Regions from separate parts of the Psychrobacillus sp. Z16_25 genome, predicted to be linked through region 1. Evidence: riboswitches for the same ligand, from Rfam matches in the RefSeq annotation. Region 1 holds a riboswitch; each other region holds the start of a gene.
What was found. A riboswitch is a leader RNA that binds a small molecule or an ion and turns the genes downstream of it on or off. The one in region 1 is predicted to bind S-adenosylmethionine.

Region 2: linked by a shared signal. The riboswitch ahead of AC1VU3_RS11555 (O-acetylhomoserine aminocarboxypropyltransferase/cysteine synthase family protein) and the one ahead of AC1VU3_RS10220 (methionine ABC transporter ATP-binding protein) in region 1 are both predicted to bind S-adenosylmethionine.
Region 3: linked by a shared signal. The riboswitch ahead of AC1VU3_RS05555 (methionine ABC transporter ATP-binding protein) and the one ahead of AC1VU3_RS10220 (methionine ABC transporter ATP-binding protein) in region 1 are both predicted to bind S-adenosylmethionine.
Region 4: linked by a shared signal. The riboswitch ahead of metK (methionine adenosyltransferase) and the one ahead of AC1VU3_RS10220 (methionine ABC transporter ATP-binding protein) in region 1 are both predicted to bind S-adenosylmethionine.

Annotation. Positions count from the first base shown of each region.
Region 1 covers NZ_JBXEOV010000008.1:56,931-64,683, reverse strand. The annotation lists gene AC1VU3_RS10250 (acetyl-CoA C-acetyltransferase) at 1-627, shown strand, start outside; gene AC1VU3_RS10245 (acyl-CoA dehydrogenase family protein) at 824-2,605, shown strand; gene AC1VU3_RS10240 (arsenate reductase family protein) at 3,374-3,736, shown strand; gene gcvH (glycine cleavage system protein GcvH) at 3,810-4,190, shown strand; gene AC1VU3_RS10230 (toprim domain-containing protein) at 4,268-4,618, shown strand; gene AC1VU3_RS10225 (thioredoxin family protein) at 4,631-4,942, shown strand; SAM riboswitch class I at 4,991-5,096, shown strand; gene AC1VU3_RS10220 (methionine ABC transporter ATP-binding protein) at 5,183-6,208, shown strand; gene AC1VU3_RS10215 (methionine ABC transporter permease) at 6,201-6,869, shown strand; gene AC1VU3_RS10210 (MetQ/NlpA family ABC transporter substrate-binding protein) at 6,883-7,686, shown strand.
Region 2 covers NZ_JBXEOV010000010.1:31,362-39,114, forward strand. The annotation lists gene lysS (lysine--tRNA ligase) at 1-750, shown strand, start outside; gene AC1VU3_RS11545 (hypothetical protein) at 854-1,405, shown strand; gene AC1VU3_RS11550 (homoserine dehydrogenase) at 1,550-2,536, opposite strand; gene AC1VU3_RS11555 (O-acetylhomoserine aminocarboxypropyltransferase/cysteine synthase family protein) at 2,661-3,953, opposite strand; SAM riboswitch class I at 4,068-4,179, opposite strand; gene AC1VU3_RS11560 (glycerol-3-phosphate acyltransferase) at 4,320-4,967, shown strand; gene AC1VU3_RS11565 (YdcF family protein) at 4,977-5,564, shown strand; gene AC1VU3_RS11570 (DinB family protein) at 6,174-6,644, opposite strand; gene AC1VU3_RS11575 (class I SAM-dependent methyltransferase) at 6,641-7,387, opposite strand; gene AC1VU3_RS11580 (hypothetical protein) at 7,512-7,753, opposite strand, start outside.
Region 3 covers NZ_JBXEOV010000003.1:208,991-216,743, reverse strand. The annotation lists gene AC1VU3_RS05580 (DUF2268 domain-containing putative Zn-dependent protease) at 1-301, shown strand, start outside; gene AC1VU3_RS05575 (hypothetical protein) at 365-964, shown strand; gene AC1VU3_RS05570 (M20 family metallopeptidase) at 1,443-2,648, opposite strand; gene AC1VU3_RS05565 (MetQ/NlpA family ABC transporter substrate-binding protein) at 2,788-3,639, opposite strand; gene AC1VU3_RS05560 (methionine ABC transporter permease) at 3,652-4,314, opposite strand; gene AC1VU3_RS05555 (methionine ABC transporter ATP-binding protein) at 4,304-5,329, opposite strand; SAM riboswitch class I at 5,544-5,647, opposite strand; gene AC1VU3_RS05550 (AzlD domain-containing protein) at 5,765-6,076, opposite strand; gene AC1VU3_RS05545 (AzlC family ABC transporter permease) at 6,078-6,779, opposite strand; gene AC1VU3_RS05540 (TVP38/TMEM64 family protein) at 6,889-7,530, shown strand; gene lepB (signal peptidase I) at 7,523-7,753, shown strand, end outside.
Region 4 covers NZ_JBXEOV010000015.1:51,459-59,211, forward strand. The annotation lists gene mnmL (tRNA modification radical SAM protein MnmL/YtqA) at 1-410, shown strand, start outside; gene mnmM (tRNA 5-(aminomethyl)-2-thiouridylate-methyltransferase MnmM) at 407-976, shown strand; gene AC1VU3_RS14025 (type III polyketide synthase) at 1,024-2,106, shown strand; gene AC1VU3_RS14030 (isoprenylcysteine carboxyl methyltransferase family protein) at 2,108-2,650, shown strand; gene AC1VU3_RS14035 (alpha/beta hydrolase) at 2,759-3,550, opposite strand; gene AC1VU3_RS14040 (gamma carbonic anhydrase) at 3,632-4,141, shown strand; gene metK (methionine adenosyltransferase) at 4,305-5,504, opposite strand; SAM riboswitch class I at 5,697-5,810, opposite strand; gene pckA (phosphoenolpyruvate carboxykinase (ATP)) at 6,000-7,586, shown strand.

The DNA.
Region 1 (7,753 bases):
AAATTCAAGGATGAAATCGTGCCTGTAGAAGTAATCAAGCATTTTGTAGATGCAAATAACAAACAGCAAACGAAAAAAGTGATGTTCGAGATGGATGAGGGTGTACGTCCAGGAACGTCCTTAGAAACATTAGCGAAGCTACGTCCTGCATTTAACGTCCGTGGATCGGTAACAGCAGGTAATGCCTCTCAAACGTCTGACGGTGCCGGAGCGGTGCTAGTTATGGACCGTGAAGTAGCAGAAGCGCAAGGCCTAAAGCCAATCGCTAAGTTCCGTTCCTTTGCTACTGGTGGAGTTGCACCAGATGTGATGGGAATCGGACCGATTGTAGCCGTACCAAAGGCATTGAAGCTTGCTGGATTATCGATTGAGGATATCGATATTTGGGAAATAAACGAAGCATTCGCTTCCCAATCTATCCAAGTAGTTCGTCATTTAGGAATCGATATAGATAAGGTGAATGTAAACGGCGGAGCAATCGCTTTAGGTCATCCACTAGGGGCAACAGGAACAATTCTAACGCTAAAAATGATGAGTGAATTGAAGCGCCAAGGGAAGCAATTCGGTGTCGTTACAATGTGTATCGGCGGCGGAATGGGCGCAGCAGGAGTATTTGAGCTTCTTTAATTAAGAAGAAAAGCGCAAGCGCCTATGTCTGCCCCGACAAGCAAATGGGGATTGGTGAGGATGGAAGGAAAACTAAGAACGTCACATCGTGTGACAACGTTTTCCTGACCAACATCCTGTTGGCCCTCGAGGGGCAAGGCGCTGGAGCTGGACAATTATCATCAAAAATCTTTTTATACAATAGGAGGAAGAGAAAATGACACAAGTTCAAGACGTAGTAAAGGGTGGAAGCTTCTTAATAGAAGATATTGAAGCAGAACGTGTATTCACACCAGAGGATTTTACAGAAGAACAAAAGATGATTGCAAAAACAACAGAGGAATTCGTTGCAAATGAAGTGCTTCCTGTAGTGGAAAACTTAGAGCACCATGAATTTGAACACTCTGTACGTCTATTAAAATCTGCTGGAGACCTTGGTCTTCTTGCGGCGGATATTCCTGAAGCATATGATGGGCTTGGCCTAGACAAAATTTCTTCTGCTTTAATTGCAGAAAAAATGTCTGTAGCTGGTGGCTTCTCTATTACTCACGGTGCTCACGTAGGAATCGGTACACTACCAATCGTACTTTTCGGTAACGAAGATCAAAAGAAAAAATACTTACCAAACTCCGCTTCCGGAGCTAAAATCTCTGCTTATGCATTAACAGAGCCAGGTTCAGGTTCGGATGCACTAGGTGCGAAAACAACTGCGAAATTAAATGAGGCAGGTACTCACTACATCCTTAACGGAGAAAAGCAATGGATCACAAACGCAGGTTTTGCTGATGTATTTGTTGTATATGCGAAAGTAGATGGAGACAAATTCACTGCATTTATCGTAGAAAGAAACTTCCCAGGTGTATCTGTTGGTGCAGAAGAAAAGAAAATGGGGATTAAATCCTCTTCTACTCGTACATTAATTCTTGAAGATGCAGAAGTACCAGTAGAAAACCTATTAGGTGAAATTGGACGCGGTCATATTATCGCTTTCAACATTCTAAACATCGGACGTTACAAATTAGGTGTAGGAACAATTGGTGGATCTAAGCGTGCGTTAGAATTAGCGATTTCTTATTCTAACCAACGTCAACAATTTAAGACGCCAATCTCTTCCTTCAACTTAACTAAGCAAAAATTAGCTACGATGGCTTCTAAGCTATATGCAACAGAAAGCTTGATCTACCGTACAGTTGGTTACTTTGAGGACCGTATGAGTCAATTAAGTGAAGAAGAGCAAAAAGACGGAAGCAAAATTGCTGCTGCAATTGCTGAATATGCAATTGAGTGCTCTATCAACAAAGTAGTAGGTTCTGAGGTTCTAGATTATATTGCAGACGAAGCGGTTCAGTTACATGGTGGATATGGCTTCATGCAAGAGTATGAGGTAGAGCGCATTTACCGTGATTCTCGTATCAACCGTATCTTCGAAGGTACGAACGAGATCAACCGTTTAATCGTTCCAGGTACATTCTTGAAGAAAGCGATGAAGGGCGAGCTTCCATTACTTCAAAAAGCACAAGGTCTTCAAGAAGAGCTTCTGATGATGATGCCGGAAGAAATTAGCGACGAGCCACTAGCACAAGAAAAAGTATTAGTTGCAAACGCGAAGAAAATCGGTCTATTAGCTGCTGGTATGGCTGCACAACGCTTTGGCGCTAAATTAGAAGCAGAACAAGAAGTCCTAGTAAACATTGCAAACATCGCAAACAACGTATTTGCAATGGAGTCAGCAGTGCTTCGTACAGAAAAAGCAATCAACCGCAGTGGAGCAGAAAAAGCTTCTCAAAAGCTACTTTACACAGAAATCTTCTGCCAAGAAGCATTTGATGAAATCGAAAAAGCTGCAAAAGAAACACTGATCGCTTCTGTTGAAGGTGACAACCTGCGTATGATGCTTTCTGCACTTCGCAAGCTAACACGCTACACTCCTTACAACGTAATCGAGAAAAAGCGCCAAGCTTCCGTGAAGCTAATAGAAGCAGAAAAATTCGTTGTTTAATCATTAGTTATCAGGAAGGTCTCTCAATGGAGACCTTCTTTTTACATAAAGCGGTTGATTTCCGTTCTGGCTGGACGCTTTCCTGGGGGCGCGGCTTCGGGACAACAGGATGTTGTTCAGGAAAACGTTGGCACACGATGTGCCGTTCTTAGTTTTCCATCTTGTTTCGGATGCTTCCGAAACAATTGGATTTTCCGCACGCGCTTATCCCCTAGGAGTCGCCAGCCGACACTTCAATCAACTTTTTCTTATATGTCACCCACAATTTATAGTGATGACCCTGACAACCCAAGTAAATCAAGCACTGACGCAAGTAACAGATCCATAACCGTAAGTAACCGATAAGCCTGTGCAAGTAACAATCACAGGCTCGCAAGTAACAGCAGGCGAACCGTAAGTAATGGTAGAATATTGGGAAATGAAGAACGGGTTGTAAGTAAATCGGTGACTATATGGTGCGATTTGGATGGTATAAGCGCATATTCAAAAAAGTAGTAAAAATCGGCTGATTTGATTGACAACCGCAAGTAAATCAGACACTACCGCCAGAAACAGCCCCATAACCGCAAGTAACCAATGAGCCTGCGCAAGTAACATACACAGCATCGCAAGTAACCGCAGGCGAACCGCAAGTAATGGTAGAAACTTGCCAAACTAATCCACCATTAGAAAACCGGCCATTCTCCCCGTAATTTACTCATCTACCGTTATATGGCTTGCTCAAGAAGGAGAGAATGAGTATGATAAAAAGAAAAAGGGTGAGATCAAATGAAGATACAATACTACGGTTACCCAAAGTGCAGTACATGCAACAAAGCGAGTAAATGGTTAAAAGATAATAATGTTGATTTTGAGAATCACCATATTGTCGACAATCCGCCTTCAAAGGATTTATTAGAAGAAATCGTAGATAAAAGTAACATAGAATTAAAGAAATTTTTTAATACAAGTGGAATGAAATATAGAGAGCTTCAGCTGAAGGACAAGCTTCCGAATATGTCTAAGGATGAACAGCTTACATTGCTTGCATCAGATGGCATGCTCATTAAACGTCCGCTTGTGTATGACGGGAAAAATGTAACGCTCGGTTTCAAGGAAGACGAGTTTGAGAAAACGTGGAAAAACAAGTAAATCACCTTGTTTTTACTATAAAAGTATGTGAATATAATAGTAGAATGTATAATTTTTGGAGAGGGGTATATAAATGAGCACACCTAAAGATTTAAAGTACTCAGCGGATCATGAATGGGTAAAAGTAGAGGATGGAAAAGCTAAAATCGGAATTACTCATTTTGCACAATCCGAGCTTGGAGATATCGTTTTCGTTGAGCTTCCACAGGTTGGCGACGAAATCAAAGCTGGAGATCCTTTCGGAAGCGTAGAATCTGTAAAAACGGTTTCTGAGTTATATGCACCTATCAGTGGAAAAGTGGTTGAGGTTAATACTGAGTTAGAGGATAGCCCCGAATTTGTAAACGAATCACCTTACGAAAATGCATGGATGATTGTAATCGAGCCAGCAGATTTGGAAGAAGTTGAGAGTTTACTTAGCCCTGAAAAATACGATGAACTAATAGCAGAGTAATAATCAAAGCGCCGGTTAATATCGGTGCTTTTTTCATATAATAAAGGTAAAGGGAAGAAGTAAGGAGAGAAGCAGCTATGACTACTATTTTTAGTAACCAAGTTATTCTTGTTGAAGGAAGGTCAGATAAGCTTCAGCTTTTAACACTTCTAGATGAACCAACCGAAATTATATGTACAAACGGTACGATATCCAATGTGAAATTAGAGGAGCTTCTTAGTCCTTATGATGGACTTCCGATTTATGCATTTCTGGATGCCGATAAGTCTGGAGAACAAATTAGATCAATCGTAAGAAAAGAATATCCCGAGGCTATACATCTCTATACAAACCCAATGTATGGAGAAGTGGCAAATACACCGATGAAGGTTTTGGCATCTATTTTGAAACGTGTTAATATAAAGGTGAAAAAAGAATTCTTAGTATAGGAAGATGCCTTTATGAATGAATGGACACGCAAGGAATGGGAAGCGAACAAAAACCAATCAAACATGACCTTGTTTTATTTATATACACCCATGTGCGGAACCTGCCAGGTGGCCCATAAAATGATGGAGGTTGTCCAAGAACTTGTGGATGTTCCTATAGGCCAGGCTAACATTAATTTTATCCAAGAAGTGGCCAAAGACTATCAAATTGAAAGCGTTCCTTGTCTTTTAATCACGAAAGATGGAGCGGTTGTTCGAAAAATTTATGCTTTTCAATCTGTTCCCTATTTAATAGAAACTATTAAAAGTATTGACGTAGATTAATAATAATGATAATATGCAGTATACTATATGTGAATTAAATAAAACTAACTCTTATTAAGAGAGGCAGAGGGAAGTGCCCGATGAAGCCTCGGCAACCGTCATGAAAATGAAATGGTGCCAAATCACACAAAGCAGAAGCTTTGAAAAATGAGAGAATGGATGAATGGTATTTATTGTTACCTACACCCCTTCTGCTCTTTTGCAGAAGGGTTTTTTTGATAGAAAGGCGGACAGGTTTACATGATAAGTTTAAAGGGAGTCTCGAAAAAGTTTGCTACAAAAAACGGAGAAATCGTGGCAGTAGATAATGTAAATCTTGAAATTAAATCTGGAGAGATTTTCGGGATAATAGGGTACAGTGGTGCGGGAAAAAGTACAATGATTCGTTTGTTGAATGGTCTAGAAAAACCATCAGAAGGGCAAATTATCGTAAACAATCAAGAAATAACAGCAATCAGTGAGGATAAGCTCAGACACTTCAGACAAAAGGTAAGCATGATCTTCCAGCATTTCAACCTTCTTTGGTCTAGAACGGTTGCAGAGAATATTGAATTCCCACTAGAAATTGCAGGGGTATCTAAAGAAAAGCGAGCAGCACGTGTCAAGGAGCTTCTAGAATTAGTTGGGTTAGAGGGAAGAGGAGATTCTTACCCTTCACAGCTTTCAGGAGGCCAGAAACAGCGCGTTGGGATAGCGAGGGCTCTTGCCAATGGTCCAGAGGTATTGCTATGTGACGAAGCTACTTCTGCGCTTGACCCAGAAACAACAGACTCTATTTTAGATTTACTAGTAGATATTAATGAAAAGCTCGGGCTTACTATTGTGTTAATTACTCACGAAATGCAGGTTATCCAAAAAATCTGTAATCGAGTTGCGGTTATGGAAAAAGGAAAAATTGTAGAGCTAGGAGATGTCCTGCAGGTTTTCCAAAAGCCACAGGCACCTATTACAAAACGATTTGTCTCACAGATATCTGACTCCAATCAGCCTACTCAAACTATTCGCAATCTAAGGGAGCTCTATCCAAATGGTAAGTTGGTAAAGCTTGTTTTTGTAGGAGAACAAACGGAGCAACCAATTCTATCTAGATTAATTAAGCAAATGGATTTAGAGGTCAATATTGTTCAAGGCAATATCTCTCATACACAAGGAGGGGCCTTTGGTACGCTGATTCTTCACCTAGAAGGAAAAGAAAAGGCTATTAAGCAAGCGATTGACTTTATCCATGCTCAAAAGATTCATACGGAGGTGATTCCTCATGCTTGAAACATTACTTCCGAATGTGGATTGGCCTAAAATGTGGGAAGCAACATGGGAAACAGTATATATGACAGGAGTTTCTACTCTGCTTACGGCTATCTTAGGATTAGCCTTAGGACTTCTCTTGTTTTTAACAAGCCCCCATCAAGCATGGGCAAACAAGCTAGCTAACTGGCTAACTGGAGCGGTGGTAAATATATTCCGATCCATACCATTTATAATTCTAATAATCCTGTTAATCCCGTTCACAACGTTTTTAATCGGTACGATGAGAGGACCAAATGCAGCATTTCCTGCATTGGTGATTGGTGCAGCACCCTTCTATGCGAGACTAGTATTAATTGCATTAAGGGAAATCGATAAAGGCGTGCTAGAAGCTGCCAAGGCAATGGGAGCAAAAACTTCCACAATTATCTGGAAGGTGCTTCTACCGGAATCCATGCCGGCTTTAGTATCTGGGATTACAGTTACAGCGGTGGCGTTAGTTGGATACACTGCTATGGCTGGAATTATCGGAGCGGGCGGACTCGGAACGCTTGCTTTCCAAGATGGTTTTCAAAGAAGTAAAGATGATGTAACCTTCGTAGCAACCATTCTTATTCTAATATTGGTATTTATTATCCAGTGGGCTGGAGATACAATAACTGCAAAAATCGATAAACGATAAGGGAGATAGTCAAATGAAAAAGTTATTAGCAGGGTTATTCTTAACAGCAAGTACAGTGGGATTAGCAGCTTGTGGAGACGATGACAGCAACAAGTTAGTGGTAGGAGCTTCTAACGTACCGCATGCAATTATCTTAGAGGAAGCTAAACCATTGCTAGAAGAACAGGGCATCGAGCTTCAAATTGAAACATACCAAGATTATGTACTTCCAAACAAAGACTTAGAATCTGGAGAGATAGATGCAAACTACTTCCAGCATGAGCCTTATCTAAAATCACAGATTGCAGATCATGGATATGATTTCGTCAATGCGGGTGGGATTCATATCGAGCCAATCGGTCTTTATTCTAAAAAATATGATTCAATCGAAGAGCTTCCAGAAGGTGCAACTATTTTAATGAGTAATTCCGTTGCAGACCATGGACGAATTCTTGCAATGCTTGAGGACGCTGGGCTAATCACTCTAGCAGAAGAAGTGGACCGCACTGCAGCAACTATCTCCGACATCGTTGATAATCCGAAAAACCTTGAGTTTGATCCGAACTATGAGTCAGCGTTAATGGTACAGCTTTATGAAAATGAAGAAGGTGACGCTGTGCTGATCAATTCAAACTATGCAATCGATGCAGGGTTAAATCCATTAGAGGATTCCATTGCAATTGAAGAAACAGATTCACCATATGTGAACCTGATTGCAGTAAATGCTGGTGATGAAGAGGATGAGCGTATCAAAGCTTTAGTGGAAGCATTGACGTCTGAAGAAATTCAAGAGTTTATCTTAAATGAATGGGGCGGCTCTGTCGTACCAGTAAAGTAAGAAACAAACAAAAGAAGAGGTACTCTCTGCGTAATTATAAGCAGAAGGTACCTCTTCTTATTTATAT
Region 2 (7,753 bases), on a different contig from region 1:
TGTTTTCGAAATGAAGGCATAAGTCCCCAGCACTTACAAGAATTCACCATGCTAGAAGGGTATGCAGCCTACTGGAACTACAAAGATACCATGAAACTTATGAGAGAGATGATGTTAACTGTTCTGCAGGAGACATTTCATACAACAACTGTTTCAATCAATGGGCAACCAATTGATTTTTCTTTGGACTGGGAGGTAATATCCTTCCGAGATTTAATATGGAGGGACTGTGCTATCGATATTGACCTTTTTCCTGAAGCATCCGAGTTGTATCAAGCTATCGAAGAGAAAGGTATCTCTCTCGACCATGTGGAGGCCAAACAAATGGGGAGAGGAAACTTAATTGACCTACTCTACAAAAAAGTCTCTAGACCTGCTCTCATTAAACCGACGTTCCTTATAGAGCATCCAATAGACCTTTCACCTTTAGCAAGAGCAAACGACAAAGACAATAGGCTAACCGATCGCTTTCAATTGGTTATTAATGGTGCTGAGGTGATTAACGCTTATTCTGAGTTAGTAGACCCAATCGAGCAAAGAAAGAGATTAGAAACACAGGCTAGGTTAAAAGCAAACGGCGATACTGAGGCGATGGAAATGGATGAGGATTATTTAACTGCGATGGAGTACGGATTGCCTCCCATCTCTGGCTGGGGCTTTGGAATCGAGCGGCTTCTGATGGTATTAACTGATTGTAAAACAATCAAAGATTGTGTTTTCTTCCCGTTAACCAGGAAGGCAAACGATTAATAGTGAATAACTTATGCTTAGGATTTAAATTATTCACACTATTATGTTAATATGTTGATATCTTTTCTGAACGCCTCATATAATCTAAAAAAGAGGTGATTAAATGAAGGTGATTGTTTGGTCCATCCTTGCCGCAGAAATAGGTTTTTGGGTTGTTCTTATACTTGGTCTTATCACTCGATATGCTTTGGAGCGAAAAAGACTTGGGGGTATCCTACTAGCAATCACCCCAATTATTAATTTATTTCTATTGGTCTTTACCTCGATTGATTTGCTAAAAGGCGGAACCGCAACTGAGGTGCATGCCCTTGCCGCTGTGTACCTAGGAATATCCATTGTGTTCGGCAAGAACCTGATACGCTGGGCAGATGAACGCTTTTTATTTTATTTCAAAAGGATAGGCAAAAAGCCGAAGAAAATCGTTGGATACGAATATGCACGCCTCTCTATGAAAGGCTTTGTCCAGCATTTTGTAGCATACGCCATTGGGGCAGGATTTTTATTTCTTTTCATTTATTTAGTGAACGACGCAAGTCGCACTGAAATTTTATCGATTGCCTTAAAAATCTGGTCACTAGTGCTAGTGATTGACTTCTTTATTTCCATTGCATACTTTATTTGGCCTCGGGGAAAAATGGAGGCGCACAAGCAGTAGAAAGTTCGTGAGAGCACTTTATGAGACAAGAATAATGTTTTATTGAGACAATGGCAGAAGCAAGGGGTATCCCATATTAATGGCATACCCCTCTTTAATTTAAATGGATACTTCAACTCCAGGTGATTCTAGTAGCATGTTCCCTTAGATGGTAATAAAAAATCCTGCACGTTTTCCAATAATCTCTGCATAATCCTCTACCATTACACTAGCAGTTGGGTACATTCCTGCACCTGGTCCTACCAATGTCAGCGTACCAATGTAATTTGTGTCTAAAGAAACTGCATTGTTTACTCCTTCAATTGCATAAAGCGGATGATCCGGTCCCACAAGCTGTGGACCAACTGAGGCATATAGGTCCCCGTTTTCATCTTGTTCTATTTCCGCTACATGGCGATAGCGGTATCCCTCCTGCTTTGCTTTTTCTACATCCTCAGAGGATATTTGATCAATCCCAATTACCTGTACATCATCCCAGTTAGGCTGTTTTCCGAATGCTAGCGCACTTAAGATCATTAGTTTTCGAAAAGCGTCCTGACCAGATATATCATTATAAGGATCTGCTTCCGCATACCCTAAAAGCTGTGCTTCTGATAACGCACTCTCAAAGGAGCTTCCTTCCACACGCATTTGAGTAAGAATATAGTTGGAGGTTCCGTTTAAGATACCTTGAATACGCTTAACTGAATTGACCTGTAGTAAGTTTTTTAGTGTCTTAATAATCGGTACTCCTCCAGCTGTAGTAGCCTCAAAACCAACGTACACTCCTCTAGATTTTGCTCTCTCCTGCAGTGGGATGCTGTATTTTGAAAACATTACTTTATTTGCAGTAATAACATGACATCCTTTGTCAATCGCCCTGCATAGATAGCTATATGCTGGCTCTTCATTCACGATGGCCTCAAATACCACTTGAAGTCCCGGTATATTCTCAATATCCTCAAAATCATCCGTGACTAAAACACCTGGTGTCTCAGGTCTTTCCTTCCCTAGATCTCTAATCAGAATTGCACTAATTTCAATGTCTAATCCCAATGACTTTTTTAAGTCTTCTCGTTTTTCATTCACAATGTGATATATACCTTGACCTACTGTCCCAAAGCCTAAGATTGCCGCTTTAATTTTCGCCATGATGTTTCCTCCTCAGAACCCGTACAACCTGAGCCAAATCGTACTGAAGTAAATTTTCCAATCTTTCAACGATTGATTATTTTACTTATTGTAGACCATTTTAACCCAAATCACAACAAAAATTCTATCTAGAGAGGACATTTGTTTTTTCTAGAAGAACTCTACCAAGCGCCTCCTTTAAATCTTCGACTGATTCTAAGCCCACTGATAAGCGAATTAAATCCTCGGTTACACCTGTCTTTACTAAATCCTTTGGAGTCAGCTGCTGATGGGTAGTGGATGCTGGGTGTATAATCAGCGATTTTGCATCTCCTACGTTTGCAACATGAGACCAAATTTCAATATTGTCGATGATTTTTCGACCCGCTTCTTTTCCACCCTTTACTCCAAAGGTTAGAATGGAGCCATATCCTGATGTTAAGTATTTTTTTGCAAGCTCATGAGTCGGGTGACTTTCAAGCCCTAAATAGTTGACCCATGTCACTCCTTCATGCTGTTGTAAGTATTCAGCTATCTCCTGTGCATTTTCATTATGCTTCGGCACCCTTAAATGAAGTGTCTCCAATCCTTGTAAGAAGGAAAAGGCAGCCTCCGGGCTAAGAGAGGGACCAAAATCTCTTAACAGCTGTACTCTCAGCTTAATAGCAAACGCTACATCTGGTACATCAATGCCGTAACGTAATCCATGATAGGTTACATCTGGCTCCGTGAAGCCTGGGAACTTATCAGAGTTCCAGTTAAAATTACCACCGTCTACTACGACTCCACCGATTGTTGTTCCATGACCTCCAATCCACTTTGTTGCAGAGTGAATCACCACGTGAGCTCCATGCTCAATTGGATTGCAGCCATAAGGTGTCGCGAATGTATTATCCACCAGTAATGGAACTCCCACCTCATTTGCAATGCTTGCCACTTTCTCTACGTCCAACACATTGAGACTTGGATTACCGATTATTTCAGCAAAGAATCCCTTTGTTTTGTCCGTAGCTGCTTCTCGGAAGCTTTCTGGATTGGTTGAATCAACAAATTTTACGGTAATGCCGTACCTTGGGAGTGTATGGGCAAATAAATTAAATGTTCCTCCATACAAATTCTCAGCTGCAATTATTTCATCGCCTGCTCCTGCAATATTTAAGATAGAAAAAGCAATAGCCGCCATCCCAGAGGAAAGTGCGACAGCCGCTGTTCCTCCTTCTAATGCTGCAATACGTTGTTCAAACACATCAACTGTTGGGTTCGTAATACGGGAGTAAATGTTACCAGTTTCCTTTAAAGCAAATAAGTTTTGTGCATGCTCCGTGTCTTTAAATACATAGGAAGTCGTTTTGTGAATGGGTACCGCTCGTGAGCCAGTGACAGGGTCCGGTTGTTGTCCACCGTGCAGAAGTAATGTTTCTTTGTGAAGATTAGTCATTTGAATTCCTCCAATTTAGTAGTTTAGATGGAATGCTGGAGGCCTCGAGAGGATATTGAACAAGAAAACCCCTCTTCTAGTAATGAGAAGAGGGGACTGTTTGACTTGTTCCTCCTCTTATCTTCCAAATCCAACTAAATGGATTTGTAGGATGTAGCACCTTCCAGTAAAAACTGGGGTTGCTGGACTTCGTAGGGCCTATTCCCTCGGTCTCTCTTGATAAGAGTATTTGGTTTGTATTTCCATCTTGTTACACAGTTTAGCTCCTCTTCTTTTATTCGTCAAGGAAAATAGTTAAAATTCTGAAACTTTTTCATTCTTACACTCGTTTAATAAAAGGAATACCTTGGAAAGGGGGAACGTAAAATGAGTATTTGGGTATATGGAGTTGCAACTCTTTTCATCGGATATCTTCTTGGGTCAATTCATGGTTCGAAACTAGCACAATTTTTTAGTGGTGTGAATATTAAAAAGGAAGGCCTAAATAATTCTGGTGCATCTAACGCAACCATTGTACTTGGCTGGAAATATGGCATTCTTGTTGGGGTAATCGATATATTAAAAGGCGCCGTTATGATCATCGGCGTTCGATTGTTTGCTCAATATACAGAGATTTTTTCTCCTGCACAGTTAGATTTTTTACTCTATTTAGCTGGGGCTGCTGTAATCCTAGGACATAACTTTCCTATTTACACACGCTTTCAAGGAGGAAAAGGTACTGCTTCCATTATCGGAGTATTACTTGCATTGCATTGGCCGGTAGGGCTTGCCGCATTACTGCTACTTATAGCAATCACTATTATAACGGACTATTTATTAATCGGAGTTTTTGCATTTTATATCGTTTTCGTAGCAGCATCTTTCTGGGTAGCAGACGGATTAGGTCCTGTCATAGTTGCCAGCTTTCTGTTCTTGATGGCCCTTCTACTTCATCGCGAGAATGTTCAGCGACTAATGAAAAAGGAAGAGCGAACACTTTCATCTGTTATTAAGAAGAAAAAGCCTTCAACCTAAGGAGCATACATGAAAAGAAAAATGAGGTGGATTGTGCTAGTACCCGTTTTTATCACCTTTTTTGTTGGAGGAGGATTATGGTTACTAACTGGCAAATGGCTAGAGGATGGACTTAAGCCAGCAGCAGATGGCACAAATGAATATGCAATCGTATTAGGAGCAAAAGTCAAAGAAGGAAATATCCCATCCTTGGCACTTCGCTATCGACTAGAAGCCGCTTTGGAATATGCCCAATCATATCCACACATCAAACTAGTAGTCTCTGGCGGTCAGGGACCTGATGAGGATATAGAAGAAGCAGTTGTAATGAAAGAATACTTGGTCGAACACGGGATTGAAGAGGAAAGAATCATTCTGGAAAATAAATCTACCTCTACTTATGAAAATCTACTATTCTCTCAGGAGATTCTGCCTGATGACGTGGAAGCTGTCACTATCATCACTAGTGATTTCCACTTGCAACGGTCCAAGATAATTGCCGAGGGGCTTGGTTGGGATGCAGACGTAGTTCCTGCCGAGACACCACCAGTAACCGAGGCAAAGCTGAGACTAAGGGAACGTGTAGCATTACTAAGGACATTTATCACTGGACAATGAAACTCTGCCTATGTGGACGGCAGAGTTTTTTAATTGGAGTAAGGGGTGGGGCAGCTAGGATTATTGATTTTCCGCTTCCTACTGGTGGATCGATTTCCACCTCCTACTGGGCCACCCTTTACTCTCATTTAGGCGATGGTTACTCTCAGTCGGTGATACTTTATTCTCGGTTGGCTTCCCGTTACTCTCGCTGGGAGGCTATTTACTCTCATTCGGCCAATTTACTCTCGTTCGGGGTTACTTTACTCTCGAATAAAGAGAATTTACTCTCACTCGATTCCCACCTCCCTGGGTTGGCCGTTACTCTCGCTCGGAGGCTATTTACTCTCACTCAATTTCCCACCTCTTACTGGGTCAGCCGTTACTCTCAGTTAGGCGGTGGTTAATCTCATTCGGTGACACTTTATTCTCGGATGGCTTCCCGTTACTCTCGCTCGGAAGCTATTTACTCTCATTCAGCTGATTTACTCTCGTTCGGAGGCTATTTATTCTCGGATAGAGCAATTTTACTCTCACTCGATTTCCAATTCTTACTGCTCTAGACGTTACTCCCTGTTCCATCTCCGCCTTACTAATTAGAATATTCTACTACTTAGAAGACCAATTCCCCTATTCAAACAACGATACCTTTATCTCTTTACCCATTCCGTATACTAGCTGTGCATGAAGCTGGCCTCTATGGTGATAGACATGAGCTACAATTTCTAGCAGCCATTCAAATTTTGTGTAGGTCGCTCCCCAATAGGAGGTTACCTGCTCCTCCAACTGATTTTCAGAATACGCTTTATAGGTTGCAGATAGATACGCAAAGTTTTCTAGTGCCTCCCTTTTTAAATCCTCTATACTTTCGAATTTTACGGAGGAATAGAATTCATTCATCTCTTCCTGCCCATAGCCAGTTGCGATAAGGAGATCCGCCTTGCAAATCGTTACCAGATGGTCAAGCTGCTCCTGAATCGATCGCATTTCAGAAGATGGTCTTACCGACAACTCTTCTTCTGTTAGCTGTTCCATGATAACTAAGACACTATCTAACGCAATTTTTATTTGATTCAAAGCACTGTCACAATAATGATTCATACATTTTTACGCGCCTTTATAATAAAGGTCGGCGGAAGAAATTCCGCTTTTTGATTGGAATACCATTTAGTTGGTGGAGTCTCTCCCTCCGGCATAACAATGTCATCGACTACTTTTTCGATTGAAAATCCACATTCTATGAGCGTATTAATATATGTACTTAACTTCCGATGGAATGTGATTACCTCGCTATGCCACGCCTCGTTATATTCCGGTCCTTCTTGATTGTATGACTTCTGGAAATAAAATCTCTCTTCTCCATAAGTTATCCGATCATGTAAAGGATGTTCCCAGCTAAAAATGAAAACCCCGCCTGGCTTTAGATAACTTGCAACGTTGGATAGAGTTTTCTTTAAATCCACAGTCCAGCCTAGAGCATAGATTGAGTAGACAACATCAAAATATCCTGCTGGAAGTCCCGGATTCTCCTCCATCGGTGATTCAAACAATGACACTTTTACCGATTGTTCTCCCAGTACATTCGTGGCAGTCTCTATCTGTTTGGTTGACATATCAAGTCCCCACAGCTCACTTGCGCCATTCCTACTCATATACTGCAGTGAATGTCCGCTGCCACAGCCTATGTCTAACACATTTCTTCCCTGCAAATCACCGAACAGCTGAAGTATATCCTCTGATGGTGCATATGGACCATAATCTGGTAGTGCCGTTCTACCAAAGAAGCGTTCCGCCGATTTTTCCCAGCCCGCTTTATTTATTGCTAACATATCATTCATTTTCATTCCTCCCCGCCATCTCATTCTATTAGAGGAGCTAATATTCCTTCTTGACGGTTAATGATATAACAAAGACTTCTCATCCATAAAAAAAGAGAGGACATAATTTGGCTCTCTCTTGGGATGAAGCTTATTCATAGTAGGTTTCTAGATAGGACACCATTTCAACTGAAGATAAAGAGGAATTACCATTGCTAACGGCATGTGCAAACAACAACGTTCGGTCATTTACAGGGATGAATTTGACTGTTAAATCATATTCCGCAGGACTTTCCACATCAAAGGGATGATCCACATAATAGGCAACCATCATATGGGACTCTATATCTATTGTTTCCTCTGTAGTTCTGGCAAACCCCACTGTCACTAGCT
Region 3 (7,753 bases), on a different contig from region 1:
TGCTCATATTGTTTATCCTGACAAAATTCCCCCATGGACTGAGCCTCTATCTGAGGAATCTAAAGTAATTGTTTTGGATGAAATAAGGAAGAACGCTGATTCAACTTCTATTAAAATATACAAAGATCTATTCGATGGGAACTCAGCAAAAGGTATTCCATTATGGTCTAATTACAAAATTGGATTTGAAATTACTCAAAGCTATTTAGAGAATAACCCGGAGACTTCCATTTCTTATTGGACAAGATTATCCTCCAAAAACCTTCTTCAAGATAGTGAGTATAAAGATTTACTAAAGTAAGGTGGGCACGATAGAGAAGGAATTTGCACATGAATTCATGTCTAAAAAAGGGAAGGAAACACAATGAGGAAATCTGGTTATATAGTTTTATTTTCTTGTTTCTATTTATCAATAATGATAATAAGTAATACAGCATCTGCTACAAAATGGATTGAACTAAAACCACAAGAGGTTGTGGATAGAGCTGAAGTGATTGTGACTGGAAAATATGATTTTACAAGCAAGGAGAAACCGAATAGATTTATCTTTCAAAACCTCGATTTTCACATTAAAAATGTTTATAAGGGAGATGTTTCAGAACAAATTATTACAGCTGGTATTGACCATAATGACGTAGGATGGGCAGAGGGATTTCAGACTGAAGATGGAGAATTTCTTTTATTCTTAGAAACAAGGAAGGATTCTGATTTCCTAGTACCAGTTGGAGGACCAAATGGCATGATTCAAATTCACAACGGAAAAGTGGAGGAATCAGATGAAGAAAGAATAAAATTCTTCGAAGATTACCTAGCATCCCAACCCTACAAAACAATAGAAGTAAAGGCTGAAAAAGATTCTGATAGTCGGAATAATAGTCCGTACCTAGTCTTGTATGTTAGTGCTAGTGTTTTAATTGCCGTGGCAATATTACTTTTACTCTATCGCTATAAGAGGAAAAAGTGAATTTCACTAAAAAACGCTCAGAATAGATACTGAGCGTTTTGTATAGGAACAAGAAAATAAACAGCTCCAACATAGGGCGGAGAAAGTTTCTCTACCTCTTTGATAAGTATTGTACACTATCTTAGCTGTCCTTAAGTCGTTGTTTATTAATCAAAAAGAGGATGCACAAGATCTTTCTTAACAGATATAGACTATTTCTGTATTTTAAATTGTTGATAATCTATTTTTAGTAAGCAACTCTATTGGTTCGGAGCAGCGTCGGCGACTCCTGCTGGAGCAGGGTGGTAGGTAAGACAGCACAGCCACGCGCGTTAGCGATGGGTGCTGGCTTACCTTGTGGAGGGAAAACTAAGAACGTCACATCGTGTGACAACGTTTTCCTGACCAACATCCTGTCGGCCTCCACTCCAAGCGTCCGACGATGCGAAGAACCAGAGGTTCAACAACTCTTCAAATTCAATTGTCTAGCCTCTATTAGTTACTGTGCTGCTTTCCTAGCCAGTGCCTGTTCGTGCTCCTTGTGGATGCGGTGGAGCAATTCTGCATCAGTTAGGATGCGATAGCCTGCGTTTGCGATTGCTTTTGCTCCTTTGATCAGAGCTTCGTTGCCAAGTTCAGACTTTGCAGCTTCTCTAAATTCAATCGTGTGTCCAACTAAATCGTCTGGACCGATTTTAATATGAGGATGTGCTGTAGGGACAGCGTAGCTGATGTTTCCTGCATCTGTGGAGCCTTTTCCTTTTCGTTTTTCTGTGTGTACATGTTCACCAACTGCTTCTAGTTCATGGTGGAGAACTTCATCAAGGACTGAGTTCAAGACAAAGTCCTGTACTTCATTTTGGAAGCGTTCAACGCGAACACTAGAGCCTGTGGCAAGTGCAGCTCCATTAGCTATAGCTCGCACTTTTTCAGAAACCTCTACTGTGCGCTTCCAAGTTTCTGCACGAATGTAGAAGCGGGCAGACGCATATTCCGGAATAATATTTGGTGCGTCTCCACCGTGTGTAATGATTCCGTGGATTCTTACGTCTGAAGGAAGCTGCTGGCGTAATGCATTGATCCCATTAAATAATTGAATGACTGCGTCTAGTGCATTGATTCCTTTATCAGGTGATCCAGAAGCGTGAGCTGCTTTTCCGTAGAAATGAAAATCTAGAGGATCTACTGCTAGTGATTCTCCTGTTAGGGAAGTTTTTGCAGAAGGGTGAATCATGATAGCGACATCTACTCCTTCTAAAAGACCATGCTTTACAAAGCTACCCTTTGCACTTCCGTTAGGACCGCCTTCTTCAGCGGGAGTCCCTAATACAAGTACACGCCCACCAGTAGAAGGTAAAACCTCAGCTAATGCGATTCCCGCTGCTACGCTTGTTGTTCCAATAATATTATGACCGCATGCATGGCCGATGCCTGGAAGAGCATCATACTCTGCTAAGAATGCTACTGTAGGACCTTCTTTTCCAGAATCCTTTACAGCATAGAAGGATGTTTCATGACCAGCTACTGCAGTAGTTACCTCAAAGCCTGCCTTTGTTAAAATCTCTACATGCTTTGCGCTTGCGAAAAATTCTTGATTGCCGATTTCAGGTTTTGCATGGATCTCTTGACTCGTTTGAATATACAGGTCTTTATTTTCCTCGATAGATTTTGCGATTAACTCTGTTGCTTCAATAACTGTACTCATGTAGTTTCCTCCTTTAATTTGTTGGGCTATATGATAAGTTGATTTCGTGCTGGCTAGACGCTTTACTTGGGAACCAAGCAAAGGCTAGCCAACACTCTAATCAATTGGTTCTAAAAGGTCCCTGCCTACTTAAAATTCTTTATTTTGCTAAATCATTAAACGTATTTTCTAATTCTTCCTTCGTTAAAATTACTAATGACGAACCGCCTTTTGTATCCTCTTCTACTGCCTGTTTAATGTCTTCCTCTTGGTATAGCTCGACGATACGTTGGTATACCTCATTATCTTTGTCTTCAGCTCGAGCAGCTATGATGTTCACGTAAGGGTAGATAGATTCACTTTCGCCAGCCTCTTTGTAAATTGGATCCTCACCAGGAGAGAAACCTGCTTGACCAGCGACACCGTTATTGATAACAGAGGCAGTAACGTCTGGTAAAACTCGTGGTGTTTGCTGAGCTGTCATTGGGATGATTTCTAAGTTTAATGGGTTATCGATAATCTTAGATGGATCTCCGTAAAGTCCAAAATCGTCTGCTAATGTTATCAAACCAGCCGTCTCTAATAATCGAAGTGCACGAGCTTGGTTAGATGGGTCGTCAGGGATTGCAATCTTGTCTTTTGCTTTGATTTCACTAACGTCCGTAATTTTTTCTGAATAAAGTCCAAGCGGTGCAAACATAGTAGAACCAATTGGAGCTAAGTCATTGCCACTTTCCTTTACGTAAGAAGCTAGGAAGGAAATATGCTGGAATGCGTTTAAATCAATGTCTCCTTCAGCAAGTGCGTTGTTAGGAAGGGTATAGTCTGAGAATTCCTTTAGCTCAATTTCAATTCCTTCTTTTGCTGCTTTCTCTTGAAGGATTGGCCATTGGACACCGTCAGAACCGTTTACCCCAATGATGACCTTCTTTTCGGAAGCTGATGAGCTGCTACAAGCGGATAAAACAAGTGCTGTAATTACTGCAAATAGTAGTAAGCTAATTTTTTTCATGTCAATCTCTCCTTATCGTCTTAAGAATTTTTTCGATAATGTATTTCCAATCCATTGGGCAAATTGCACAAGTATAATTAAAATCAGTACAGTGACGATCATGACACTTCCGTCAAATCGTTGATAGCCATAGGTCATTGCCACGTGTCCAAGTCCACCTGCGCCAACTGTTCCTGCTACTGCGGAGAAGTCGATTAAGCTGACGGTAGTGAATGTAAGACCTAGAATCAGTGGACCTAGTGCCTCTGGAATTAGCACAGTAAAGATAATACGTAGTGGGCTTGCTCCCATTGCCTGAGCTGCTTCAATTACACCGGGATCGATACTTACTAAATTGTTCTCCACGACCCTAGCTATGGAAAAGCTGGCTACAATGGTCATCGGGAAGATGGCACCTGCTATTCCGATCGTTGAACCGACTACTAATCTAGTAAGCTGCGAAATGGCAACTAAGAAAATAATGAACGGGATCGGTCGAATGATATTTATCAATAAATTTAGTAATTGAAACAAAAACTTATTTTCTAAAATATTTTTCTCACGAGTTACAAAAAGTAGTAGACCAATACTGATTCCTAGAATAGAGGAAAAAATCAGTGTCACAATGACCATGATGATCGTTTCGCCAGTCGATTCTAAAATCGTTGGCCAAAATGTCGTCCAATCAACCTTCATTTGGTGTCACCTCCTGAAGTTCTACAATGGTTGTTAATTCATGAATGGCATCCTTTATTCCCTGCGGGTCTCCTTCAAAGGAAATGAGTAGATTTCCGAATAGCTTTTCCTGCAGCTCTCGAATAGAGCCGTAGACGATGTTAAAGTGTACGCGGTGTTTTTGCGTAACCTGGGAAAGGATGGACTGGTTTGTAACATCCCCTTTAAAGATGACCTGATATAATTTTTTCCCACCGTTCTCTCGCCACTCCTGTAACACAGTAGGGGAGGGGAGATCCTGCTGGACGGATTGGATAAACCGTTTGGTGGTCGAGTGCTGAGGGTTTGTGAATACATCGAAAACGTCCCCTGTTTCAATCACCTCGCCGTCTTCCATGACAGCCACCCTATTACAGATAGATTGAATAACATGCATTTCATGAGTGATCAGCAAAATAGTAATCCCAAATTCCTTGTTCACTTTTTTTAGTAGCCTTAGAATATCAGCCGTAGTTTCTGGGTCTAGTGCAGAGGTTGCCTCGTCACAAATCAGAATATCGGGAGAAGTTGCAAGTGCACGAGCGATTCCTACACGCTGCTTTTGACCACCTGATAGCTGGCTTGGAAAATCCTTTGCCTTGCTTGTTAGCCCGACAAAGCTCAGCAGTTCCTCTACTCGTTTGTCTATTTCTTGTTTTTTTAGACCGGCAAGCTTTAGTGGATATGCTACATTTCCAGCTACAGTACGAGAATGGAAGAGGTTGAAGTTTTGAAAAATCATCCCGATGTTTCTTCTTCTCGTTCTTAAATCCTTAGAGGAAAGGCTGTTCACGTCTGTGTTTTGAATAAAAACGGAACCCTCTGTAGGACGCTCTAGCATATTCACTAAGCGAAGCAGCGTGCTTTTTCCTGCACCGCTGAATCCGATAATACCGAAAATATCTTCTTTCTCAATGGAAAGAGAGACATTCTTTACAGCGTGCACCTTTCGTTTTCCAAGAAGAAAGGTCTTTGAAACATTTTTGAATTCAATCATGGGATCCCTCCTAGAATCATACTTCTTCAAACAACGTAGCCATCTTACTTTCCAGGAAAGAGACTTGATTAGAAATGTGCTAAATGCCTTATTATAATTGGGCAAGACCTCGATGGGGTCTGGCACGGAGTAGGAAGTTAAACAAAAAGAGCTCTCTTTTCTTATCAAATAGACAAGAAAAAGAGAGCTCTTCAAAAGATTTGAAAAACCATCTCTCTCATCTCTCAAGCTAAGCTTGCAGGAATTGGCACAGTGTTCAAATTTGAACCTGTTGCCGAAACGTCATTGGGCCTGTCCCTCGGTTTCTCTGGATAAGAAAGTGATGCGCTATGTAATTGTTGTAAGAATTGATTATAACTTTAAACGCTTTAGTCAAACTAGTCAAGTTATTTTTACTATTAATTTTATTTTGAATATTAATATCGTTTTGATGTACTATAAAAAAATAAGGCTATAAATTGCTAAAACACCAATAGTTCCTAGTACAACAGTCATGGCATTAGAAAAAATAAAAGCCAAAGAAAAAGCTACTATTGCGCCTATTAATCCAAATAAGTAATTTCCTTCTTGGATATAAAGAATGGCTGGAAAGATTAATGCCCCTAACACGGCATAGGGGATATTTGCTAACACGCCAGACACGATAGGAGGTAGTTCCCTGCCTTCTAAAAATGTCAAAGGGAACGCACGTGGGATATATGTAACAATGGCCATGCCAAGGATGGTCCACCAATACCAATCACCCATATTAAGACTCTCCTTTCACGATGGGTCTTGCTTTTTTGGAATAAATCAGTTCAATTAGGATAGAAGCTGCCAGCGTAGCGATTAAAATGGACCAGCCTGTAGATAAGAGTTGTGTCCAATAAAAAAAGCCGTTGATACTTGCGGCAGTTAAAGCTAGCATGACCACCTTTCTATTGCCTTTCATGGAGGGCACTAGAAGTCCGATAAACATGGCATAGAGTGCAACGGACATCGCAGCTTGAAAAAATAACGGCAGATTGGCTCCAATGACATGTCCAACTGCAGTAAAAACCACCCAGCTGCTGTATGCGATGAGGATCACTCCAAAGGCGAAGGAGGTTGTGAGCTTTTCTTCTTTACGGGTTGCCAGAACGGAAAAAGCTTCATCCGTGATTCCAAAAGCATATATTCCTTTTATCCATCTTTTTTCCCGATGCATCTTTTCACTCAGTGATGCCGTCATAAGGAAATGACGTATATTGACGACAAATGTATTTAAAACGATTAAAATAGGGTCAACACCTTTCGTCAAAAGCGTCAAAGACATATATTGGGCAGCTCCGGCATAAACGAGTATACTCATTGCAGTGGCTTGCCAGATAGTTAAGCCAGCCGTTTTTGCAAGAAGTCCAAATGTAAGGGCAATCGGAAAATAGCCAATAGCGATATTTACCCCGGCCCTTAAGCCTTTTGAAAAAGTCACAAATTTCTCACCACCTTCATGATAATGAAGAAATTATACTATAAGAAAGTCGTTTTATGTATACACTAAAAGGGAAAGATTAATTACATAGGAATGCGGAGGGAAAAGTATGCCTGATTGGTTTTCTATAGAAAATTTTACACATTTAGCACAGGACTATCGAGCATTAGGGCCGATAATTGGTATTTTACTTCCTTTCTTGGAAGCGTTTCTTCCATTCTTGCCACTCGTTGTTTTTATCGTGGCAAACGTAACAGCATATGGTCTGTTTTTTGGGTTTTTACTAACTTGGGTGGGCTCTGTTGCAGGATCTTATGCCGTCTTTTTGGTCATTCGTAAATATGGACGAGCTAGAGTTTTAAATTTTATTACAAGACATGAACGAATCCAGAAATTAATACTATGGGTAGAGAGAAACGGATTTGGACCGCTGTTCTTATTTATCTGTTTTCCGTTTACCCCTTCTGCGCTAGTGAACATAGTCGCAGGTTTATCAAATATGAAGAAGCATACATACTTTTGGACATTGACGCTGGGTAAACTAATTATGATATTTGTGGTTAGCTTTATCGGTTCGGATATTAAGGCTTTAATCACTCAGCCAATAAGAACAGCAATCGTTATTGTCCTCATTGCGATTCTTTGGTATGTAGGAAAGAGAGTGGAGAAGAGGTTAGACAAAAAGGTAGAGGCAGATTTTCGAAACATAAGACTAGAGAGAAGCCGAAAAAGAGGAGAGAATCTTGAATAAAGAAGTAAAGGAATGGCTATTAGCGATAGTCATTGGTTTAATCCTGGTGTTTGGATTTAAGGCGTTGATTGCGACGAATTATCATATTATTGGCGAATCCATGATGCCCACTCTTTCTGATAAGGACCGAGTGATTGTCAGCAAGCTATCTAGCCTAGAAAGGATGGATATCGTGATATTCCGCTCAGGGGAGGAGGACTTTGTAAAGAGGGTGATAGGGCTT
Region 4 (7,753 bases), on a different contig from region 1:
TACGCAAGCACAATATCTCTATCTGCACCCATATCATAAATGGACTTCCTATGGAGGATAGAGAAATGATGATGGAAACAGCTAGAGAGGTTGCAAAGTTAGATGTGCAAGGGATCAAAATCCATCTACTTCATTTATTAAAAGGAACTCCGATGGTGAAACAATATGAAAAAGGGATGCTTGAATTTTTAGAGAAAGATGCTTACATTCAGCTCGTTGCCGACCAGCTAGAGGTTATCCCTCCAACTATGGTTGTTCAGCGTATAACAGGAGACGGACCAATCGATCAGATGATCGGACCAATGTGGAGTGTATACAAATGGGAAGTATTAAATGGAATTGATGCGGAGCTTAAACGAAGAGACAGTTATCAAGGAAAATACTATAAGAAGAATGGTGCCACAACATGAAGCTAAAAAGAATTTTACCCTTTGCAAAAGAATTATTAAGCACTACCATCTCTGCGGGAGATATAGCCATCGATGGAACAGCAGGAAATGGGCACGATACCTTATTCTTAGCAGAACTTGTCGGAGATATTGGACAAGTTTTTGCCTTTGATATCCAAGCACAGGCTATCCAGGCCACTGCCGAAAGGATTGCTCAAGCTAATCTAGCTTCACGTGTCACACTTATACAAGACGGGCATGAAAAAGTGGGGAATTATGTACAGAAGGAAGTTGCAGGAGCGATTTTTAACTTAGGTTATCTACCAGGAAGTAATCATGAAATCATAACGAAGGGTTCTTCTACTATTGAGGCAATATCTACGATTTTAGATTTACTAAAGGTTGGCGGTTTAATTGTCCTAGTAGTTTATCATGGACATGAAGGTGGTAAAGAGGAAAAAGAGGAATTATTATCTTTTGTTCAGAAACTACCCCAATCTTATGTCCATGTGTTATGCTACCAGTTTTTAAATCAAGCAAATGACCCTCCTTTCATTATAGCCCTTGAAAAAATGAAAGCTAAATAAGCATATTTGGAATTAGAGCGGGGAAACTAACATAAAAGGAGAATACCATGCCCAAAATTGCTTCTGTTAGTACATATAATCCCCCCTATACTTTAAAGCAGGAAAATATTGAGGAATTAACAAAAGAGCTTTTTTCGGAGAAGGTTCCTCAGCTTGATAGATTATTAAGAGTATTTAAAAATGGCGAAATAGAAACAAGAAATTTCTGCGTACCACTTGACTGGCATAAAGAAGAGCATTCATTTGAGGAAAGAAATGCCGAGTATGTAAAGCTTGCAACTAGATACAGCAGTGAGGTTATCAGTAGCTGCCTACAAAATAATACTTTTTTACAAGATCCAATCGCTACAACAGATATAGATGCCATCATATTTGTTAGCAGTACAGGGATTTCTACACCAAGTATCGATGCTCGCGTAATGAATGTACTTCCTTTTTCAGACCGCGTTAGAAGAATTCCCATCTGGGGACTTGGCTGTGCAGGCGGGGCTGCAGGAATAAGCAGAGCCTTCGATTTTTGTAAGGTACATCCAACATCTAAGGTTTTGGTAGTCTGCATAGAGCTTTGCAGCCTCACCTTCCAACCAAATGATTATTCTAAAAGTAACCTCGTTGGCGCTTCGCTATTTTCTGATGGTGCAGCATGTGTCCTTGTTTGCGGAGATGAAGCAGATGTGAAACTCAAGAAGCCTGTACCTTCAATTGTGAACACTGCGTCCAAATGGATGCCAGATTCCGAGGACGTGATGGGCTGGGAAGTGAAAAATAGTGGATTACATGTTGTTTTTGCTAAAAGTATTCCTTCCATTATTTCAAAATGGCTAGGCCCTTTTATGAGTGAATTCCTTTCTGAAGAACAGTTATCTAGTGAGCAGATTAAACATTTCGTTGCCCATCCAGGCGGTAAGAAAGTTCTTCAAGCATACGAGGATACACTTCACTTACACACGAATCAGACATCTGTCTCTAGAGAGGTTTTAAAAAAACATGGAAATATGTCTTCTCCTACTGTGCTGTATGTTTTAGAACAGTTCATGTTGCAGGATATTCCTGCAGAAGAACAAGGATTACTAGTGGCACTAGGTCCTGGTTTTTGCGGGGAAGCAGTTCTATTGAAATGGAGGGACTAGCATGATATTTACTATCATTCTCTCATTCGTAATTCTCCAAAGACTTATTGAGGTAGTGATTGCAAAAAGGAATGAGAAAAGGATGCTAGCAAAAGGAGCTTATGAAGTGGGTGCCTCTCATTATCCTATCATGATAGCCCTGCACGTGAGTTTTTTCCTTTCTCTCCTACTAGAGGTTCTGTTGGTGGAACGAGGCTTATCCCCTATTTTCCCATATCTATTTGGCCTATTTGTTTTGGTGCAAGGCATGAGAGTTTGGTGTCTGATGTCTCTAGGGCAATTTTGGAATACAAAGATTATCATCTTGCCTGGAGCAAAGGTAGTAGCCAAGGGGCCCTACTCCCTTATTCGCCATCCGAATTATGTAGTAGTATGTGCCGAAATTCTTTTATTGCCATTAATGTTTCAAGCATATTTTACAGCGATACTATTTACTCTTTTAAACTTTGCCATGCTTTCTGTCCGTATTCCTACGGAGGAAAAAGCATTAATGGAAGCAACCGATTATAACGAAACAATGAAAAAGAGGGTTCCTACTCCTTAAAGAGCAGACCCTCTTCTACTTTAGACAGATTCCTTGTGACGCTCTAGTCTCAAGGATTTTATTTTGGAGCAATACTAGCTTACTAGTTGTATGTTTGATAGAACCAAGTTAGACAATATAACCAATAGAACGGAGTACATTATCGATAAAGGAATGGCTATAAGCGAATATTTCTTCTTGTTCTGGTTCTAAGTACAGATCATGATAACAGTTCTTCCATTCCTTCCATTGAAATTCAGAAAGTTCCTGTTTCTTAAGCCAGCTTTTTACAGGAGCCGTTTCTATAATCTTATCTCTTTCAGCAGTCATGATTAATATCGGTATGTTTTTAATCGATTCGGTCGAATGCTGAATACTTTTCATTAACAAATGAAGCTCTCGATACCAATCATTTGTAATAACAGAACGATAGACATGGTCGTCCTGCAGGAGTCTAAAAACCTCATAATTCCTTGTAAGCTCCTTCAGATGAATATCATGATGTATCTTTTGCTGTACAGAAAGCTTTGCCAATGCATTTGTCCATTTTGGTGGAGTTTTTTTCAGTTCTAACCATGGAGAGGTTAGGATAACTCCAGCACATTCTATTTCAAGCTTATTGAAAACCTTCATTATTAATGTGGCTCCAAGACCATGTCCTAACAAAAATATAGGCAAATCATATTCTAAAGCAACTTTCAGTGCTTTTTTTATATAATCATAATACTCATCAAAGGATTCCTCGTGAACAGCATCTGGCTTTACGAGCTCTCCGTGTCCTGGTAAGTCCCCCATCACAATATGGCAGTTGGAGCTTCTTAGCTTTTCGATTAACCATGCATACCTTCTATGGTGCTCATATGCGCTATGAACAATCACAACGACAGCTTTCGGTTTTTCTTCTGCTTCCCATTTCCACATGACAACCACCTCATTATTGTTGAAAAATTATTAGTTTGATACCATTAATTATATTCTAAAATACAAAGGAGCGAGTAAAAAATGATTTATCCATTTAAAGGTAAGGAACCAAAAATAGACCAGAGCGCCTATATCGCTGATTATGTAACGATTACAGGGGATGTGACGATAGGTCCTGACACTTCTATTTGGTTTGGTTCAGTAATTCGTGGAGATGTCGCTCCAACAATTATTGGTAGCCGAGTGAGTATCCAAGATTTGAGCTGTCTCCATCAAAGCCCAAATAATCCTTTAGTTATTGAAGATGAAGCGACCATCGGCCATCAGGCGACATTACATGGGTGTACTATTCGAAAAAGAGCTTTAATAGGAATGGGCTCTATCATTCTTGACCGAGCTGAAATTGGAGAAGGTGCTTTTATTGGCGCGGGAAGTTTAGTTCCTCCAGGCAAGAAAATACCGCCAAATACATTAGCTTTAGGTAACCCAGCAAGAGTCGTAAGAGAATTAAATGATGAGGACAAAAAAGATATGGATCGAATCATAAATGAATACGTAGAAAAAGGAAAATATTATAAATCACTCTTATAAGCTTTCTATAAGAGAGGCGAAAACATGGCGTGGTAATTGGACAGGCATTCTTTACGTATATACACTATATCTAATCTAAAAATATACATTTATCATTTTGTCTATTATGATGAGTTTTCCTTAAATAAAAAAGAGACTTTCTGTTACGAAAGTCTCTTTCTCTTTAAATTCCTGCCTTTTGCTTTAGCTCATCTGCTTTATCTGTTTTCTCCCAAGGAGCATCGATGTCTGTACGGCCAAAGTGTCCATAAGCTGCTGTAGGCTTATAGATTGGGCGACGTAAATCAAGCATTTTAATAATACCAGCTGGGCGAAGATCAAATAATTCACGGATGTATGTTACTAGCTCTGCTTCCATTATCTTACCAGTACCAAATGTATCTACAGAGATAGATACTGGCTGAGCTACACCAATAGCATAAGCCAATTGAACTTCACAGCGATCTGCAAGTCCAGCGGCAACTATATTTTTTGCCACGTAGCGTGCAGCATAAGCAGCAGAACGGTCTACTTTTGTTGGATCCTTACCTGAGAATGCTCCACCGCCATGACGTGCATAACCACCATAAGTGTCTACAATAATTTTACGTCCTGTTAATCCTGCATCCCCTTGAGGACCACCGATTACAAATCGACCAGTCGGGTTAATAAAGTACTTTGTTTTATCGCTTATTAATTCAGCAGGGACGATTGGTTTGATTACAACCTCCTTCAGGTCTTGTTGGATTTGCTCCAACGTCACTTCTGGATGGTGCTGTGTAGAAATAACAATTGTATCTATGTGTACTGGATTGTTATTTTCATCGTATTCTACTGTTACTTGTGTTTTTCCGTCTGGACGTAAATAAGGTAACGTTTCATCTTTACGAACATCCGCTAATCGTCGAGATAGCTTGTGAGCTAAGCTGATTGGTAATGGCATAAGCTCCGGTGTCTCGTTACAAGCATAACCGAACATAAGACCTTGGTCACCTGCTCCAATCGCATCAATATCTGAATCAGACATTGAGCCTTCTCTTGCCTCAAGTGCTCGGTCTACACCAGCAGCAATATCTGGAGATTGCTCATCAATCGCAGTTAACACTGCAGAGGTTTCAGAGTCAAAACCATATTTAGCTCTTGTGTATCCAATTTCTTTGATAGTTGTGCGTACTACTTTAGGGATATCTACGTACGTAGATGTGGTAATTTCACCTGCAACTAAAACAAGTCCTGTTGTCACGGTAGTTTCACAAGCTACACGAGCATTAGGGTCCTCTGCTAAAATTGCATCTAGAATAGCATCAGAGATTTGATCACAAATCTTATCTGGATGCCCTTCTGTTACTGATTCCGATGTAAATAATCGACGTTGTGTCAAAATGCTTTCCTCCTATATCCTGCGAGATTTCTCTCAGGAATTGATACGGTACTCATTCCCATGTCAAGCCTATATTAAACTTGAAGCCGTTTCGGACTTGGCACACAAGGATTTAGGGCGATGTAAATAAAAAAACCTTTCACTCATGTTCAAATAAACAATGAGGAAAGGGATTCATATCATAAACACCTTTCACTCTTATCAATCAAGGCTATACCTTGTCTCAGGTTGGGCACCTTTGTAATAATAGTATTACAGGTTGCCGGGTTTCACAGGGCCTGACATCCCTCCACCGACTCGGAATAAGAGTATCCGTTCAATTTATCATCATACGTAAACATAAAATAGAAGTCAATAATTTTTGTCCAAAATTTCACAGTTTAAAAATTTTATGCTAATTAGTATAGATTATATAGTCAAATGTGTTATACTAATTCACATATCAGATAACCACCTCCACCTGTAGAGGGAAAATATAAAAAAGGATGGTAATATCACATGAATTCAATTGATACTATGAGTGAACTGACCCAATTGTTATCCGGGAATAATATTTGCCTTCAATTATCAGTGCCAGAGCTTGTTGAAAAAGCAACAGCTCGAGGAGAAGCAGTACTTACTTCCACCGGGGCTGTAAAAGCAGAAACCGGAAAATATACTGGTCGCTCTCCGCAAGATAAATATATCGTGGATGAACCTATCTCTAGAGCAAAAATTGATTGGGGTCCTGTGAACCAACCGATTTCCGCAGAAAAATTTGAAGCTTTATATATAAAAGTAGTGAAATATTTAAAAGAACAAGAAGAACTTTTCGTATTTAATGGATTCGCTGGTGCAGATCCTGAATCGCGCTTGAGCATCCAAGTCATAAACGAATTTGCTTGGCATAATTTGTTTGCTCATCAGTTATTCATCCGCCCTACTTCCGAAGAGCTTTCTACACATAAAGCTGATTTTACTGTAATCAGCGCGCCTAACTTTAAGGCTGACCCAGCTTTAGATGGAACGAACTCCGAAACTTTTATCATTGTTTCCATGGAAAAGAGAGTAGTTCTGATCGGCGGTACAGAATACGCTGGTGAAATTAAAAAATCTATATTCTCTATTATGAACTATTTATTGCCGGAAGAAAACATTTTACCAATGCATTGTTCAGCAAATGTTGGTGAACAAGGAGATGTTACCCTATTCTTCGGTTTATCTGGTACAGGAAAAACAACGTTATCAGCTGATGCTGGACGTAAATTAATCGGTGATGATGAACATGGTTGGTCTGATAAAGGTGTATTCAACATCGAAGGTGGCTGCTATGCAAAATGTATCGATTTAACTCGTGAAAATGAGCCACAAATCTATGATGCTATTAAATTTGGTACTGTTTTAGAGAATGTAGTAGTTGATGCGAATACGCGTGTAGCTGATTACGCAGATAACTCACTTACTGAGAATACGAGAGCAGCATACCCTATTCAATATATTGATAATATAGTAGACCCTTCTGTTGCGGGTCATCCAAATACAATTATTTTCTTAACGGCTGATGCATTCGGAGTGTTACCTCCAATCAGTAAATTAACGAAAGAACAAGCAATGTATCACTTCTTAAGCGGCTTTACTTCTAAACTTGCTGGTACAGAACGAGGAATCACTTCTCCACAGCCTGCATTCTCTACTTGCTTCGGCTCACCTTTCTTACCATTGCATGCTACTGTATATGCTGAAATGCTTGGAAAGAAAATTGATGAGCATGGAGCACAGGTTTTCCTAGTAAATACCGGCTGGACTGGTGGAGAATACGGCGTAGGAAGCCGTATGAAGCTATCATACACACGTACAATGGTGCGTGCTGCAATTGAAGGAAAATTAAATGACGTAGAAACTGTTCAAGATGATGTTTTCGGATTGGCAATTCCAACTCAAGTAGAAGGAGTTCCAACTGAAGTGCTAGTTCCACGTAATGCATGGGAGGATCAAGCAGCTTACGATAAGAAAGCAGCAGAGCTCGCTCAAGCATTCCGTGACAACTTTAAAAAATTTGGTACAGTATCAGAGGTCATTTCTTTAAAGGGCGGACCAATCGCATAATAAAGTCCCTTAATGCGGGATAAATAGGACTGAAGTGAGACGAGTAACATCGTTCTCCTTCAGTCTTTTTCTTTTTCCAAATAATTATTTCTGTTTTAGTTCTTGTGTAGGTTCCAATATAATAAAACAATGCAAAAAAACTGTCCTAAAAGCCATCTATTATGACC